Regions from separate parts of the Enterobacter sp. SCRI0065 genome, predicted to be linked through region 2. Evidence: predicted binding sites of a transcription regulator. Region 2 holds the regulator's gene; each other region holds the start of a gene.

Region 1 (4,187 bases), on a different contig from region 2:
TCCCTCTCCTTTTTGAGGAGAGGGCAGGGCGAGAGGATCAGCGTTTAGCGATGCTGATCGTCTGTCCCAGACGTGACGGTTTCTCAACGCTTGCTTTTTGCGATGCCGTTACGCAGGCCGTTTCAACGCACACAAACGTTTTGTAGCCTTCATCCGGCACATCAGCCATGCTGACGGACAGCGCAGGACCGGGGTTCCAGCCAACCACGTTACTGTGATGCTGGTGGACGACGTTAATCGCGCGACTGAGAGAAGCATCGTGGATCACGCTGCAGGCTTCTGGGTTCAGATAAACGCGGTCGGTACGGTCCGGGAAGGTTTGCACGCCATCGCTCAGTTTGCCTTCTTTGGCATTATCGACTTTATCGATGAAGGTATCGCCAAGACCGCTGACTTTCACGTCGTTGATATTTCCGACGTTGAAATAGGTGTGCAGCGCAGAGTGGGTTTCAAACTCACCGTGGGCTTCCAGCTCAATTTCACAGGTTTTTCCCAACTTGAAGCGAGCATACAGGGTGAAATCATGCGGCCAGAGCGCGCGGGTTTCATCGTTAGCCTGCAGTTCAAAGGTCAGCACCGCACCATTGTCGTCTTCATTATGTGCTTTCAGCGTCCACTGCTGGTTACGGGCGAAACCGTGAGCCGGTAAACCTTGCTGAGCCGCCGGGCCAAACCACGGCCAGCAAATCGGAACGCCGCCGCGAATGGCTGCGCCTTTTTTGAATGACGTCGCATCGCTCAACCACAGGCCTTCTTCTTCACCTTCAGGCTTCCATGAGAGCAGATGAGCGCCGTTAAGCGCGACGGATGCTTTCACACGTAGGTGATCGACGACGATAACGTCGGCTTCATCAATCTGGCGGCGCGAGAGTACAGGAGTAAGTTGTTCGACTACCGGAAGTGCAAAAATTTTATTAATCATTACGCAATCCTCTGTCTTTAAGGCAATAAAAAAGGCGACCGAAGTCGCCTTTTTGGATCAGATTCTCATCTCAACTTATTTGGAGATGTGAGCGATCAGGTCCAGTACTTTATTAGAATAGCCGGTTTCGTTGTCGTACCAGGAAACCAGTTTCACGAAGTTGTCGTTCAGTGCGATACCAGCTTTAGCATCGAACACGGAAGTGCACACTTCGCCGTTGAAATCGGTAGAAACAACGTCGTCTTCGGTGTAACCCAGAACGCCTTTCATTGCGCCTTCGGAAGCAGCTTTGATTGCTTTCTTAATTTCTTCATAAGAAGCAGCTTTTTCCAGACGAACGGTCAGGTCAACTACAGAAACGTTAGGAGTTGGAACGCGGAACGCCATACCGGTCAGTTTGCCATTCAGTTCTGGCAGAACGATACCTACTGCTTTAGCAGCACCGGTAGATGAAGGGATGATGTTCTGAGCCGCGCCACGGCCGCCGCGCCAGTCTTTGTGAGACGGGCCGTCAACAGTTTTCTGAGTCGCGGTGGTTGCGTGAACAGTGGTCATCAGGCCTTCAACGATACCGAAGTTGTCGTTGATAACTTTAGCCAGTGGTGCCAGGCAGTTAGTGGTGCAAGATGCGTTAGAAACGATATCCTGGCCAGCATACTTCTCGAAGTTTGCGCCTTTAACGAACATCGGGGTGTTGTCTTTGGAAGGACCAGTCAGAACAACTTTCTTCGCACCAGCGGTGATGTGTTTACGAGCAGTTTCGTCGGTCAGGAACAGACCAGTTGCTTCAGCAACAACGTCAACGTTAACTTCGTTCCACTTCAGATTAGCCGGGTCACGTTCTGCGGTAACACGGATAGTTTTGCCGTTAACAACCAGGTGGCCGTCTTTGACTTCTACAGTGCCGTTGAAACGACCATGAGTTGAGTCGTACTTCAGCATGTAAGCCATGTAGTCAGCGTCTAACAGGTCGTTGATTGCAACGATCTCGATGTCAGAACGTTCCTGAGCAGCACGGAAAACAATACGGCCGATACGGCCAAAACCGTTGATACCTACTTTGATAGTCATATATTCCACCAGCTATTTGTTAGTGAATAAAAGGTTGCCTGTAAAATTACAAAAACCTTACGCAGCGTCAAGCGGAATCGTGTCAATCATTGCGACAAATCAATCCTGCGCATAACCTTTGTGCGACTGACCGCCTCACTTTCCCTTTGAGCTAGCAACCACATGGGGGCTGCGCCCGGAATTTTAAAGGGCCATCAAGATAAAAATGTGAAACTGATCACAATTGCCCGACCGCCATACCGCAACGGATAAGTTTAGAACAAAAGTTCACGCTTCAGTGTTAATGTTTTGTTAGAATTCGCGATAAATGTTGTCTGCTTCAATAGTGAGATGTGAGCCTATGTCGAATCAACGTAACTCTGATGAACTGAAAAAAAATCTGACTGAAATGCAGTTCTACGTGACGCAGAATCACGGGACTGAACCCCCATTCACCGGGCGTTTGCTGCACAATAAGCGGGATGGTGTTTACCATTGCCTGGTGTGTGATGCCCCGCTGTTTAACTCGCAAACTAAATTTGATTCAGGATGTGGTTGGCCGAGCTTTTACGAGCCAGTCAGTGAGGATGCGATTCGCTATCTAACCGACACCACCCACGGCATGCAGCGTACCGAAATTCGCTGCGGAAACTGCGATGCGCATCTCGGGCATGTATTCCCGGATGGCCCGCAACCGACGGGTGAACGTTTCTGCGTCAATTCCGCATCAATGAGCTTCTCTGATGACGAAAATGGTGACCAGACTAAAGGTTGAATAATCGATTCAGCAAATTATTCCTTTGAACGGGACAAATCATGAATATTGATGACATGATGAACAGCATGACGCCGGAAGTGTATCAGCGCCTGGTGACAGCCGTTGAGCTGGGAAAATGGCCCGATGGTGTGGCGCTGACGACGGAACAAAAAGAGAACAGTTTACAACTGGTGATGTTATGGCAGGCGCGCAATAACACCGACGCCCAGCATATGACTATCGACACGCGCGGGCAGATGGTGATGAAAAGCAAGCGCGAGCTGAAGGAAGATTTTGGTATTTCACCCAAACCGATTGCAACGTTTAAATCCTGATTTTGCCAATCCCTCCTGAACGGACGTTGCAGGAGGGATTGAAATCGGGGCTTATTTCTTATTAATCATCGACTTTAAGTTGGCGAACGGGTTGTAGGTTGCTTCGCCCACACTCTTCTGCGCGTCGTCTCCCGCGATAACCGTTGAGCCATACAGATCGGCTTCGGTATATTTGGAGTGCTCATGATCGTGACAGAACAGGCACAACATCTCCCAGTTGCTGCCATCTTCCGGGTTATTGGAGTGATCGTGATCGATATGATGCACGGTCAGTTCGCGAAGGTTTGAATACACAAACTCACGAGAACATCGTCCGCAGACCCACGGAAACAGTTTAAGCGCCTTTTCCCGGTAACCGACTTCCAGCCGGGCGTAATTTTTGGGGATAAAAGCCATCAGATTGTCCTCTCCTGCCTGTTACAACTCATTAAGTATTCACGCCTGCGTTTCTTGCCAGTCGGCCAGCGTAAACAGCGTGGCACCGGCAACGGACATGTCCATAAACGCTTGCACGCTGTCTTGTGGGTGAAGGTTCACACCACGGCAACCGTCGGTAATCACATTCACGGTATAGCCGAGTTTCAACGCATCAAGTACGGTGAACTTCACACAATAATCCGTCGCCAGCCCCATCACGATAAGTTCATTGATCTCATGATGACGCAGCCAATCATCGAGGGCGGTTTTTTGCCGGTGCTCATTATCGAAGAATGCGCTGTAGCTGTCGATAAGTGGATTTTCACCTTTATGGAACACCGCATCAATCGCCTGTTGATTCAACAATGGGTGGAGCGCCGCGCCTTCGGTTTGCTGAACGCAGTGATCGGGCCAGAACGTTTGGTCCAGACCGTCAAGTTTACCCTGCGTGAACGCCTCAACGTTATGCTGGCTGGCAAAGCTGCCGTGGTTTGCCGGATGCCAGTCCTGGCTTGCGACAACCGCTTCACCACGCGCCTTACACCAGGCTATCAGCGTATTCGCCACATCGACGGTGCTATCGCCTTCGGCAACCGCCAGCGAACCGCCTGCGCAAAAATCATTTTGCAGATCGACCAACAGCAGAGCACGTTGCGTCATCAATAACTCCTTATTCGTCTGGCGTCAGTTCGCCGCGCAGGTTTTG
Region 2 (4,187 bases):
GGCGGTCACGTTGGCTTTATCGGCGGCACATTAACACGCCCTAAAATGTGGCTGGAAGCGCGCATCCCCGACTGGTTAACCCCCTTTCTGGAAAAAATACGATGATGATTCCCTGGCAGGATCTGGCTCCCGAAACGCTGGATAGCCTGATCGAAAGCTTTGTATTACGCGAAGGCACAGATTATGGTGAACATGAACGTTCGCTTGAACAAAAGGTCGCCGATGTGAAACGGCAGCTACAAAACGGCGAGGTGTTGCTGGTGTGGTCTGAACTGCACGAAACGGTCAACATCATGCCCCGCAATCAGTTTCGCGGTTGATTGCTTCATCTTTCCAGTCAGGGAGTTGCTATGTCCGCCAGACATCCGGTTATTGCCGTTACGGGATCGAGTGGTGCGGGAACCACCACCACCAGCCTCGCTTTTCGTAAGATTTTCGCTCAGCTCAATTTACGGGCGGCAGAAGTCGAAGGCGACAGCTTTCATCGTTTTACCCGCCCTGAAATGGACATGGCCATTCGCAAGGCCCGCGATTTAGGCAAGCACATCAGTTATTTTGGCCCCGATGCCAACGACTTTGGTCTGCTGGAACAAACCTTCGCGGAATATGGGTTAACCGGAACAGGGCAGTCACGCAAATATCTGCACACCTACGATGAAGCCGTGCCGTGGAATCAGGTTCCTGGCACGTTTACGCCGTGGCAGCCGCTGCCGGAACCGACCGACGTGCTGTTCTATGAAGGGCTACACGGCGGCGTGGTGACGCCCCATCAGGACGTAGCGCGGCACGTGGATTTGCTGGTCGGCGTGGTGCCAATTGTGAATCTCGAGTGGATCCAAAAGCTCACGCGCGACACCAGCGAGCGCGGCCATTCCCGCGAGGCGGTGATGGATTCGGTCGTGCGTTCTATGGAAGATTACATCAACTTTCTGACCCCACAGTTCTCGCGCACGCATATCAACTTCCAGCGCGTTCCAACGGTTGATACCTCCAACCCGTTTGCGGCCAAAACGATTCCGTCACTGGACGAGAGCTTTGTGGTGATTCATTTCCGCAATCTGGAAGATATCGATTACCCGTGGCTGCTGGCGATGCTGCAAGGCTCGTTTATTTCACACATTAATACGCTGGTGGTACCTGGCGGGAAGATGGGTCTGGCGATGGAGTTAATCATGATGCCGCTGGTACAGCGACTGATGGAAGGCAAGCAGATCGCATAACGTTTTATGCCCGGCGGCGCTGTGGACAGCGCCACCGGGCGTATTTTTACGCCTCGATCACTTCATACGAATGCGTAATCTTCACCGCTTTTTCCAGCATCAGTGCTACGGAGCAGTATTTTTCCGCAGACAAATCCACCGCACGTGACACCGCTGCATCTTTTAGCTCTTTACCAGTCACAATGAAATGCAAATTAATATGCGTAAACAGACGCGGCGCTTCTTCGCGGCGCTCTGATGTCAACTTAACTTCACAGTCAGTCACCGCAAGACGGCCTTTTTGTAAAATAGACACCACGTCGATCGCGCTGCATCCGCCAGCGGCCATTAACACCACTTCCATCGGGCTAGGGGCTTTATCACCGGAGTTACCGTCCATCAAAATTTGGTGTCCTGAAGCGGATTCGCCGAGGAACGTTAAACCTTCAACCCATTTCACGCGCGCTTGCATTTTATTCACTCCGAAGTTGCATTTTTTCGTACAGATTAGGTGTGCGTGACAATTCTCTCATTGGAAGGCGACCTGCATCATGCTGAAGCGAGACACCAGGAGACACGCGGCAAAAGCTATGCTAAAACAGTCTCGATGCTACAGTAATACATTGACGTTACACATGTATGCAGAGGACATCAAACTTTACTGGCTGCAAATATTTGTGACAGCCAAATCCCAGGTACGGGTAAGAATTCGATTGCAACCCCAGAGTCAGGATGCAACTTATGACTCTGGTGACAGCTTATAACAGAGGATAACAGCGCATGGTGCTTGGCAAACCGCAAACAGACCCGACACTCGAATGGTTCTTGTCTCATTGCCATATTCATAAGTACCCATCGAAGAGCACGCTGATTCACCAGGGTGAAAAAGCGGAAACGTTATATTACATCGTGAAAGGCTCAGTGGCCGTGCTGATTAAAGATGAAGAAGGGAAAGAGATGATCCTTTCTTATCTGAATCAGGGCGATTTCATCGGTGAGCTGGGCCTGTTTGAAGAAGGCCAGGAACGTAGCGCTTGGGTACGTGCAAAATCGGCCTGTGAAGTGGCTGAGATCTCTTACAAGAAATTCCGTCAGCTCATCCAGGTCAATCCGGACATTCTGATGCGTCTTTCTGCGCAGATGGCTAACCGCCTACAGGTCACGTCTGAGAAAGTGGGTAACCTCGCCTTCCTGGATGTAACGGGCCGCATCGCCCAGACTCTGCTCAACCTGGCGAAACAGCCAGACGCCATGACCCACCCGGACGGTATGCAAATTAAAATTACCCGTCAGGAGATTGGTCAGATCGTCGGTTGTTCTCGTGAAACCGTTGGCCGTATTCTGAAGATGCTTGAAGATCAGAACCTGATCTCCGCTCACGGCAAAACCATCGTGGTTTACGGAACCCGTTAACCCCGGTTAAAACGGCGTGCCATCGCAAGATGTCACGCCGTTTTTGTCTCTCTCACCCATGTGGCGCAGACTGATTTATCACCCAGAAGTTAACTACGCACTACGACAAACGTTGGTGTTATGTCTTCCCGTGGCTGTCGGTTTACTTCTCGGCCACCTGCAACACGGTCTGCTTTTCTCGCTTGTTCCTGCCTGCTGCAATATCGCGGGTCTGGATACTCCGCATAAACGTTTTTTCAAACGTCTGATTATCGGTGGCTGCCTGTTTGCAGGATGTAGCCTTGCCGTTCAGCTTTTACTGGCTCGTGATATTCCGCTGCCACTGATTTTGACGGTGCTGGCCATGACGTTAGGCGTCACGGCAGAGATCAGCTCTCTGCATGCCCGATTACTGCCTGCATCACTGATTGCCGCCATTTTTACGCTTAGCCTCGCCGGAAATATGCCGGTGTGGGAGCCGCTTTTAATTTACGCCCTCGGCACGCTCTGGTACGGGCTGTTCAACTGGTTTTGGTTCTGGATGTGGCGGGAACAGCCCCTGCGGGAGTCGCTGAGCTTGCTCTACCGACAGCTCGCTGACTATTGCGAAGCAAAATACACCCTGCTGACACAACATACCGATCCGGAAAAAGCGTTGCCGCCACTGCTGGCTCGTCAACAAAAAGTAGTCGATTTGATTAGCCAGTGTTACCAACAGCTTCACATGCTCGCGGCCAATAAAAACCACGAATACAAACGGCTGCTACGAACTTTTCAGGTTGGGCTGGATTTGCAGGAGCATATCTCCGTTAGTCTGCATCATCCTGAAGAAGTACAAAAGCTGGTGGAGCGTAGCCACGCCGAGGCGGTGATCCGCTGGAATGCCCAGACCGTTGCGGGACGCCTGCGCGTGCTGGCTGACGACATCTTGTACCACCGATATCCCACGCGCTTTACGATGGATAAACAGCTGGGTGCGCTGGAAAAAATTGCCCACCAGCATGCGGATAACCCGGTTGGGCAGTTCTGCGCGTGGCACTTTAGCCGCATCGCACGCGTGCTGCGAACACAGCGTCCGCTCTACCCGCGCGACCTGATGGCCGATAAGCAAAAACGCCTCCCGCTCTTACCCGCGCTGAAAAGCTATCTGTCGTTCAAGTCTTCAGCACTGCGCAACGCGGCACGTATTAGCGTCATGTTAAGTTTCGCCAGCCTGATGGGTGTGGCGTTGCATCTGCCTAAGCCTTACTGGATTTTAATGACCGTGCTGTTCGTCACGCAAAACGGCTACGGTGCAACGCGGGTACGCATCCTTCATCGGGCAGGAGGCACTATCGCCGGGTTAGTCATAGCCGGGGTCACGCTGCACTTTCACGTCCCGGACGGGTACACCCTCGCGGGTATGCTGGTTATCACCCTGGTCAGCTATCTCTTCATCCGCAAAAACTACGGCTGGGCGATGGTGGGGTTTACGGTCACAGCGGTATACACCTTACAGTTGCTCACCCTAAACGGCGAACAGTTCATTGTGGCACGCCTGGTCGATACGCTGATTGGCTGTCTGATCGCCTTTGGCGGCATGGTCTGGCTGTGGCC
Region 3 (4,187 bases), on a different contig from region 2:
GTAGCCTGTTCGGCTAATTCCGGATTAATCTCGCGTTTTACCTCAACGCCCAGGCTGCGAAACGCCTCGGCTTGCGACAGCAGATTGCCACGCCCGGAAGAGAGCTTTTTCATCGCCTGACGATAGTTATCCTGAGCACGATCCAGGCTTTGCCCGACCGAGGTCATATCGTCTACAAACAGGCGCATTTTGTCGTACAGTTTGCTGGCGCGATCGGCAATTTGCTGGGCATTACGGCTTTGATGCTCGTAGCGCCACAGGTTAGCGATGGTGCGCAACGCCACCAGCAGCGTGGTCGGGCTCACCAGCATAATGTTATTTTTGAGAGCTTCAGTAATTAGTTCAGGCTGCCTGTCGAGCGCTAGCAAAAAGGCCGGCTCGACGGGGATAAACATCAGCACATAGTCCAGCGAGCGCAGCCCCGGTAATTGCTGATAATCTTTTCTGCCCAGCAGACGAATATGGTTACGCACCGAGGCAATATGCTCCTGAAGTGCGGATTCACGAGTGAAGTCATCTTCGGCGTTGAAGTAACGCTCGTAGGCCACCAGCGTCATTTTGGCGTCGATCACCACGTCTTTGCCTTGCGGCAGGCGCACGATCACATCTGGCTGCATCCGCGAACGGGTTTCGGTTTCGATGCTGACCTGCGTCTCATATTCGTAGCCTTCACGCAGACCAGACGCTTCCAGCACGCGGGTTAACACCACTTCACCCCAGTTGCCCTGGGTTTTGTTATCGCCCTTAAGCGCACGCGTCAGGTTGACGGCTTCCTGCGTCATCTGCGCATTCAACTGTTGAAGATTGCGGATTTCATGCGCCAGGGTGTGGCGTTCACGCGCTTCCTGCCCAAAGCTGTCCTGTACCTGGCGACGAAAACCGTCCAGCTGTTCACGCAGCGGCGTCAGTAATCCGTTCAAGCTCTGGCGATTTTGTTCGTCAACGCGGCGATTGCTCTGCTCGAAGATGCGGTTAGCAAGGTTTTCGAACTGTTCACTAAGACGCTGTTCGCTGTTGATCATCTGGCGGATTTTGTCTTCCGCATGCAGCTGGGTGGATTCCAGGCGGGTGGTGACTTCGCGAAGATCGGCTTCTAACGAGGTATTAATATCGCGCAGATTGCGGAGTTCGTTGTTGAGGAGTTCACATTCTTCACGCCAGTGTCCACTCTGGGTAAGCTGCTGTTTTGCAGCGCTTAGCTCCGCCACCATTTCTTCGCGATCGGCTAATTGATCCGCTTTATGTTGCGCATGCTGGTAGCTGGACATCAGCCAGCCCACACCCGCGCCCACTAGCGCAATCACTGCATAAATGATGATTGAGATATCCACAACGCCTCCTGCATCAAACCATTACCCGCACAAAATAGAATTGTGCTGTATAAACGTCCAGTTTGAAAGGGATTTCCTGCGAGGCACTACGCAAAAAGAAAAGGCCGAACGCGTCGGCCTTGTTTCGAAAAGAAGGGATTAGATCAGGCGGCGAGCCGCTTCAACCACGATTGTCACCGCGTGGCTTTCGGTCTTCTTCATGGTCTCTGCGTTCGGGATCTCTTGCTGAGTACGGTTCACGATAACGCCCGCAACCATACCGGCACGCAGACCCTGGCTTGCGCACATGGTCAGCAGCGTTGCAGATTCCATTTCGTAGTTCATCACGCCCATGGACTGCCATTCTTCCATTGAACCTTTAAAGCGATTCACAACACGGCCTGAGAAGGTGTCGTAACGTTCCTGGCCTGGGTAGAAGGTGTCCGAAGAAGCGGTGACGCCAATGTGGGTCGTCGCACCCACGGATTTCGCGGCTTCGACCAGCGCGGTGGTACATTCAAAGTCAGCGACAGCCGGGAATTCCATCGGCGCAAAGTGCAGGCTTGCACCATCGAGACGGACAGATGCGGTCGTAACCAGCACGTCGCCCACATTGATGTGTGGCTGAATAGCTCCGGTGGTGCCAATACGCAGGAAGGTACGAATGCCCAGTTGAGCCAGTTCTTCCACCGCGATAGAGGTAGACGGGCCGCCAATACCGGTTGAACACACAATGACCGCTTTACCATCAAGCTCAGCGCGCCAGGTGGTGAATTCACGATGAGATGCCAGCTTAACCGGCTTATCCATCAGCGCGGCGATCTTTTCCACACGCTCAGGATCGCCCGGGACGATAGCCAGCGTAGCCCCTTGTAAATCGTTTTTAGTGAGGCCGAGATGAAAAACATCAGACTTAGACATAGGTGACTCCTCTGTGGGTGGGTTGTCAGCAGAAGTAAAACGGTACTTTACAGAAGCACCGAGGTAAATTTCGTGACAGACCTCACCACGAATAAAAATGATTGCAGTTAATTACCATAAAATAGTGATCATCATCACACTAACAAGTTATATCTTTTACTGCTGCACAAAAGATAGCCCGTTTCGGGCACTGTGAATTGTTAACTTGAGGTCTATATTTATTTGCACCAACGGGTACGGAGAATACCATGACTCAAAAAACGAATTTTGCACCTGCCGCCGCCCCTCTCGCGTCGACTATCGTTTCAACGTCCGAAGACGCTATCACGTCAGGCGAAACCTCAATTCCCTCTCAGGGTGAGAACATGCCCGCTTATCACGCTCGCCCAAAGGATGTGGACGGTCCACTGCCGATCGTGATTGTGGTTCAGGAAATTTTTGGCGTACACGAACATATCCGTGACGTGTGCCGTCGTCTGGCGCTTGAAGGTTACCTGGCCGTCGCGCCGGAGCTTTACTTCCGTCAGGGCGATCCCAATGAATACAGCGATATTCCGACGTTGTTCAGTAATCTGGTCAGTAAGGTACCGGATGCGCAAGTGTTGGCCGACCTCGATCACGTCGCCAGTTGGGCCGCACGTAACGGCGGCGATCCGCATCGTTTATTGGTCACCGGGTTCTGCTGGGGCGGGCGCATCAGTTGGCTCTACGCCGCGCATAATCCGCAAATTAAGGCCGCAGTGGCCTGGTACGGCAAGCTGGTCGGTGAAAAAACGCTGAATTCACCTAAGCATCCGGTTGATATCGCGGTCGATCTTAATGCGCCCGTGCTCGGTCTTTATGGCGGTCAAGATACTGGGATTTCGCTGGAAAGCGTGGAGACTATGCGTCAGGCGCTGCGTGCCGCGAATGCAAAGGCGGAAATTGTGGTTTATCCCGATGCCGGACACGCATTCAATGCCGATTATCGCCCGAGCTACCACGAGGAATCCGCCAAAGACGGCTGGCAGAGGATGCTGGCCTGGTTTGCACAGTATGGCAGTAAGAAATCCGCAGGGAATTAATCGAAGGCCGGGCAAGCGATAGCGCCGCCCGGCAATCGTGTGTGATGACTAAGCCTGACGCAGATTCTGCGCGGCTTTCACCATGTTTGCCAACGCGGCGCGAGTCTCAGGCCAGCCGCGGGTTTTAAGGCCACAGTCCGGGTTCACCCACAGGCGTTCTGCCGGGATGCGCTGAGCGGCTTTCGCCAGAAGCGCTTCAATCCATTCCACGCTCGGAACGTTCGGGGAGTGAATGTCGTACACGCCCGGACCGATTTCGTTCGGATAGTCGAACTCTTCAAACGACTCCAGCAGCTCCATGTCTGAACGCGAGGTCTCGATGGTGATGACGTCCGCATCCAGCGCCGCAATCGAATCCATGATGTCGTTAAATTCGCAGTAACACATGTGGGTATGAATCTGGGTGTCGTTCTTTGCTACTGCGGCGTTGATGCGGAAGGCCTCTACGCCCCACTGCAAGTAAGCATCCCAGTCGCTTCGACGCAGCGGCAGGCCTTCGCGCAGGGCCGGTTCGTCAATCTGGATAATGCCGATGCCTGCGGCTTCCAGATCTGCCACTTCGTCCCGCAACGCCAGCGCAATTTGCTTTGCAATGGTTTCGCGAGTCACGTCTTCACGCGGGAAGGACCAGCACAAAATCGTCACCGGGCCGGTCAGCATGCCTTTAACCGGTTTGTCGGTCAGAGACTGTGCGTACTTCGCCCACTCCACGGTGATCGCTTCCGGGCGGCTAACGTCGCCAATTACTACCGGCGGTTTCACGCAGCGGGAACCGTAGCTCTGTACCCAGCCGTTCTGGGTAAAGACGAAACCGTCTAAGTGCTCACCAAAATATTCCACCATGTCATTACGTTCGGCTTCACCGTGGACCAGCACGTCCAGACCTAAGCGC
Region 4 (4,187 bases), on a different contig from region 2:
TCGCTGAGATAAAGACCAGGCCACGTATCTCTTTGTTCTCACGAACTTGCTTGAGGATGGCGCGCACCTGAGCGCCAAATTCGGCCTTCAGGGTATTCATTTTCTCGCCTGGCACATCGATAGTCACAATGGCTACGTTGTCCAGGCGCACCTGTAAGGTAAAAGCGGAAGTCATATCCATCACTCAGCCTCCAGAACCATCGCCGCGCCCAGACCACCCGCCGCGCAGGCGGTGACCAGACCAAAGCCTCCGCCTCGACGGCGTAGCTCGTGCAGCGTTTGCGTAATCATTCGCGCACCGGTTGCCGCAAACGGGTGCCCATAGGCAATTGATCCGCCCAGCACGTTGAATTTGCTTTCATCAACTTCTCCTGTTGCATGCGCGCGCCCCAGCACGTCGCGAGCAAAACGTTCGCTATTCAACAGTTGCAAGTTCGCCAGCGTTTGTGCAGCAAAGGCTTCATGCATATCGATAAGCGTTAAATCGGAAAGCGTTAATCCCGCCCGCTCGAGCGCTAAAGGAGTAGACCACGCAGGTCCCAGCAGCATGTCCTGCCAGACATCAATAGCGGTAAAGGCGTAACTGCGTAAATAACCCAGCGGTTTGAGGCCAAGCTCTCTGGCGCGTGATTCAGTCATCAGGATCACAGCCGCTGCGCCGTCGGTCAAAGGCGTGCTGTTAGCCGCGGTGACGGTACCGTGCTTACGGTCAAACGCCGGACGCAGTTTTGCGTAATCGGCAAGCGTCGATGCGCCGCGAATATTGTTATCTTCAACCAGCGGTTCGCGGAAAGGCGGGATATATGCGGTCATCACTTCTTCCGTGAGCTTGCCTTCAGACCATGCGAGAGCAGCACGCTGATGTGAGCGGTGAGCCAGTGCGTCCTGCTGTTCACGGGTGATCCCGTAGGTTTTTGCCATTTGCTCAGCGGTATCGCCCATCCGCAGGCCGGTTGAGTATTCCGCGACAGCAGGCGGAACGGGGGCAAGATCCCGCAAACGCAGTTGGGAAAAGAGTTTGATTTTTTGACTCATCGTACGGGCTTTATTGACGTCCACCAGCACGCGTCCAAGTTTTTTACTGACGCCAATGGGCAGAACGGAAGATGAATCGGCACCGCCCGCAATACCCGCGCGGATAGTTCCCGTTATCAGGCTTTCGGCCACGTTCGCCACGGCCTGGAAGCTGGTGGCGCAGGCACGGCTGACGCTGTAGGCATCGGTGTGTACACTCATACCGGTGCCCAGTACGATTTCACGCGCAATGTTTGGCGCTTCGGGCATCTGAACCACTTGACCAAAGACCAGTTGTTCAATGATTTCTGGCGGTATCTCGCTGCGAGCCAGCATCTCTCCGACGACCATTTTCCCCAGATCGACAGCCGGTATTCCATGATAAGCCGTCGCCTGACGCGCGAACGGAGTACGCAATCCGCTGACAATAGCTATGCGATCGCCCTGGCGGGTGACTAGCGGTAATGCCTGACTCATAACGCTCCCCTGTAAATAACAAATGCGCAAAGTGGTCTGACCTGATAATAGTCTTAACCATTTTTTTACATTCAGCCAATCAGGGAAACAAAAAAGTGCGAGCTAAAACACAGAGAAGAAAAAGAAAACGCCTCCGCGGGACAGAGGCGCTGTAGACCGGATTAACGCAGGCCGAGCTGGAAAATCAGTGTTTCTGCTTCGCAAGCAAAGACGAAGTCGATATCAAGCTGTACACCACCTTCGACTTCAGTGAAGGTTGATTTGATTTCGCATGGCTCAGATTCAACATCGCGCGCGCGTTGGGTCAGCGCAGACAGCGTCTCTTCGGCCTCTGCACGATTCGTGAATACGCGGCTGTAAGACGCGGTGCAATCGGTGTTGTCCATGATGGTACCAACATCAATACAGCAGCAAACCGGGGTTTCATCAGCACTGCATTTACTCATAGCTCAATTTCCTCTGTATTCGCGCACAGCGCGAGATAAACACGATGCTAGTATTTTACGCCCCTGCATGGAGTCGCTCCAGTCGTTAATGGCGCAAAATGAGACAAGTGACCAATATCACACTAAAAAATGATCTAACTCAAAAATCACCCTTTTCGGTGAGTGCCAGTAGTCGCATTTTTGCCACGCAGATCCCGTTTCATGAAACATGTTTGAAAAATTTAACAAACAAACTTGCAACATTCCATCTGGTCGGACCTATACTCTCGCCACTGGTCTGATTTCTAAGTGTTACCACAGACCCTACACTTCGCGCTCCTGTTACTACGTGTAACAATTATTGAATAAAAATAACTCGATGAGGTTATGGTCATGAGCCAGAAAACCCTGTTCAAAAAGACTGCGCTGGCAGTCGCAGTGGCAATCGTATCAACGTCCGCCTGGTCAGCGGGCTTCCAGCTTAACGAATTTTCTTCCTCTGGCCTTGGCCGCGCCTATTCTGGCGAAGGCGCTATCGCAGATGATGCGGGCAACGTGAGCCGTAACCCGGCGCTGATCACCATGTTTGATCGCCCTACTTTCTCTGCCGGTGCCGTTTTCATCGACCCCGATGTGAATGTGTCAGGTCGTTCCCCATACACTGGAGCCAGCCTGAAAGCTGACAATATTGCTCCAACTGCATGGGTACCAAATCTACACTTCGTTGCACCAATCAACGATCAATTCGGTTGGGGTGCATCGGTTACCTCCAACTACGGTCTGGCAACCGAGTTCAATACCAATTATCCCGCTGGCGAGTACGCCGGTAAAACCGATCTGACCACCGTTAACCTGAACCTGAGTGGTGCCTATCGTCTTAATGATAGCTGGAGCTTCGGTCTGGGCTTTAACGCCGTCTACGCTGATGCGAAAATCGAACGTTATTCCGGTGAACAAACTGCGGCATTGCCAAAAAACAGCAACAAAATTGCCAGCCTTAAAGGCGATGAATGGGGCTACGGCTGGAATGCAGGTATTCTTTATGAGCTGGACAAAAACAACCGTTGGGGCTTGACCTATCGTTCAGAAGTAAAAATTGACTTCGATGGTGATTACAAAAGCGGAATCCTGACGCCTGTGAATGGCATGGTTCCGGGCGCAGGCACCACTATCCCGTGGGGAACGTCTGGCCAAACTATACCGGGTTCACTCTCGCTAAATCTGCCTGAGATGTGGGAAGTTTCAGGCTATAACCGAGTAGCACCTCAGTGGGCAGTTCACTACAGCCTGGCTTATACCAGTTGGAGCCAGTTCCAGGAGCTGAAAGCGACCGGCAGCAATGGTCAGACGCTGTTCTACAAAGACGAAAGTTTCCATGATGCCTACCGTATCGCCCTTGGTACCACCTATTATATGGATGATAGCTGGACGTTCCGTACCGGTATCGCCTTTGATGATAGCCCGGTTCCGGCTGACAAGCGTTCTATCTCTATCCCGGATCAGGACCGCTTCTGGCTGAGCGCAGGCGCAACCTACGCATTCAACAAAGATGCGTCTATCGATGCGGGTGTGTCTTATATGCACGGTCAGAAAGTCACCTTCCAGGAAGGCCCGTACGAGTTCACATCTGAAGGGAAAGCCTGGCTGTACGGTATGAACTTCAACTACGCCTTCTAATCACGACAGCATTAAAAAAGGTGAGCATCAGATGCTCACCTTTTTCATTTATTGCGCATCAATCTCGGACAGTTCATTCTCAATCGCTTTCGCGTTCGGATTATCTTCCGGCTTCAGCTTGCCGCCATTGGCAATAAAGTCGTGATTCTGGAAGTAAGCTTCGCGCACCATAATGTATGGGTCGGAAGACTGACGCAGCAGGCCGTCGGAATCCAGCAGTTGAGCACGCGTTTCGATTCCTTCCACCGTCCATTTACCAATCGACAGCGGCCAGGTCAGCCATGACAGCACCGGATAGAGGGTATCGACCATGTCGCCACCATCATCACGCACGGTAAAGCTGCCATAGAACGGAAGGTGAACATACGGACCGTAACCCACGCCATAATGCCCCATCGTGCTACCAAAGCGGTGCGGCTGCTCACGCTGAAGTTTCGGGTTTGCCATGCCGGCAACATCGATCAAGCCACCCATACCCAAAAGGGTGTTCAGGAAGAAGCGAGTGAAATGCACCATCCCCTGATAGGGATTACCCTGCAGGAAGAAGTTCGCCATTACCGCCGGCTCTTCCAGGTTACTGGTGAAATTGCTGAG

Evidence for each region. The regulator CRP, encoded in region 2, controls carbon source genes, mostly activating them, when cyclic AMP is high. The targets are predictions, from matches to a motif close to ATGTGANNNNNNTCACAT.
Region 1: msrB (peptide-methionine (R)-S-oxide reductase MsrB) is a predicted target of CRP. The motif match lies at 2,199-2,216, and genes of this name have one in related genera.
Region 3: udp (uridine phosphorylase) is a predicted target of CRP. The motif match lies at 2,354-2,371, and genes of this name have one in related genera.
Region 4: AC6EMZ_RS06980 (YfcZ/YiiS family protein) is a predicted target of CRP. The motif match lies at 2,043-2,060, and genes of this name have one in related genera.

What each region holds. Positions count from the first base shown of each region.
Region 1 is NZ_JCBAJB010000001.1:968,952-973,138, forward strand. Features, by position in the region: gene AC6EMZ_RS04685 (D-hexose-6-phosphate mutarotase) at 38-922, opposite strand; gene gapA (glyceraldehyde-3-phosphate dehydrogenase) at 998-1,993, opposite strand; gene msrB (peptide-methionine (R)-S-oxide reductase MsrB) at 2,334-2,747, shown strand; gene AC6EMZ_RS04700 (YeaC family protein) at 2,789-3,064, shown strand; gene yajD (HNH nuclease YajD) at 3,116-3,460, opposite strand; gene pncA (bifunctional nicotinamidase/pyrazinamidase) at 3,500-4,141, opposite strand; gene ansA (asparaginase) at 4,152-4,187, opposite strand, start outside.
Region 2 is NZ_JCBAJB010000006.1:199,598-203,784, reverse strand. Features, by position in the region: gene AC6EMZ_RS16860 (hydrolase) at 1-105, shown strand, start outside; gene AC6EMZ_RS16855 (YheU family protein) at 102-320, shown strand; gene AC6EMZ_RS16850 (phosphoribulokinase) at 351-1,220, shown strand; gene AC6EMZ_RS16845 (OsmC family protein) at 1,267-1,671, opposite strand; gene crp (cAMP-activated global transcriptional regulator CRP) at 1,980-2,612, shown strand; gene AC6EMZ_RS16835 (YccS/YhfK family putative transporter) at 2,671-4,187, shown strand, end outside.
Region 3 is NZ_JCBAJB010000012.1:16,403-20,589, forward strand. Features, by position in the region: gene rmuC (DNA recombination protein RmuC) at 1-1,331, opposite strand, end outside; gene udp (uridine phosphorylase) at 1,470-2,231, opposite strand; gene AC6EMZ_RS21125 (dienelactone hydrolase family protein) at 2,480-3,295, shown strand; gene metE (5-methyltetrahydropteroyltriglutamate--homocysteine S-methyltransferase) at 3,344-4,187, opposite strand, start outside.
Region 4 is NZ_JCBAJB010000002.1:229,301-233,487, reverse strand. Features, by position in the region: gene fadJ (fatty acid oxidation complex subunit alpha FadJ) at 1-181, opposite strand, end outside; gene fadI (acetyl-CoA C-acyltransferase FadI) at 181-1,491, opposite strand; gene AC6EMZ_RS06980 (YfcZ/YiiS family protein) at 1,653-1,937, opposite strand; gene fadL (long-chain fatty acid transporter FadL) at 2,310-3,593, shown strand; gene mlaA (phospholipid-binding lipoprotein MlaA) at 3,642-4,187, opposite strand, start outside.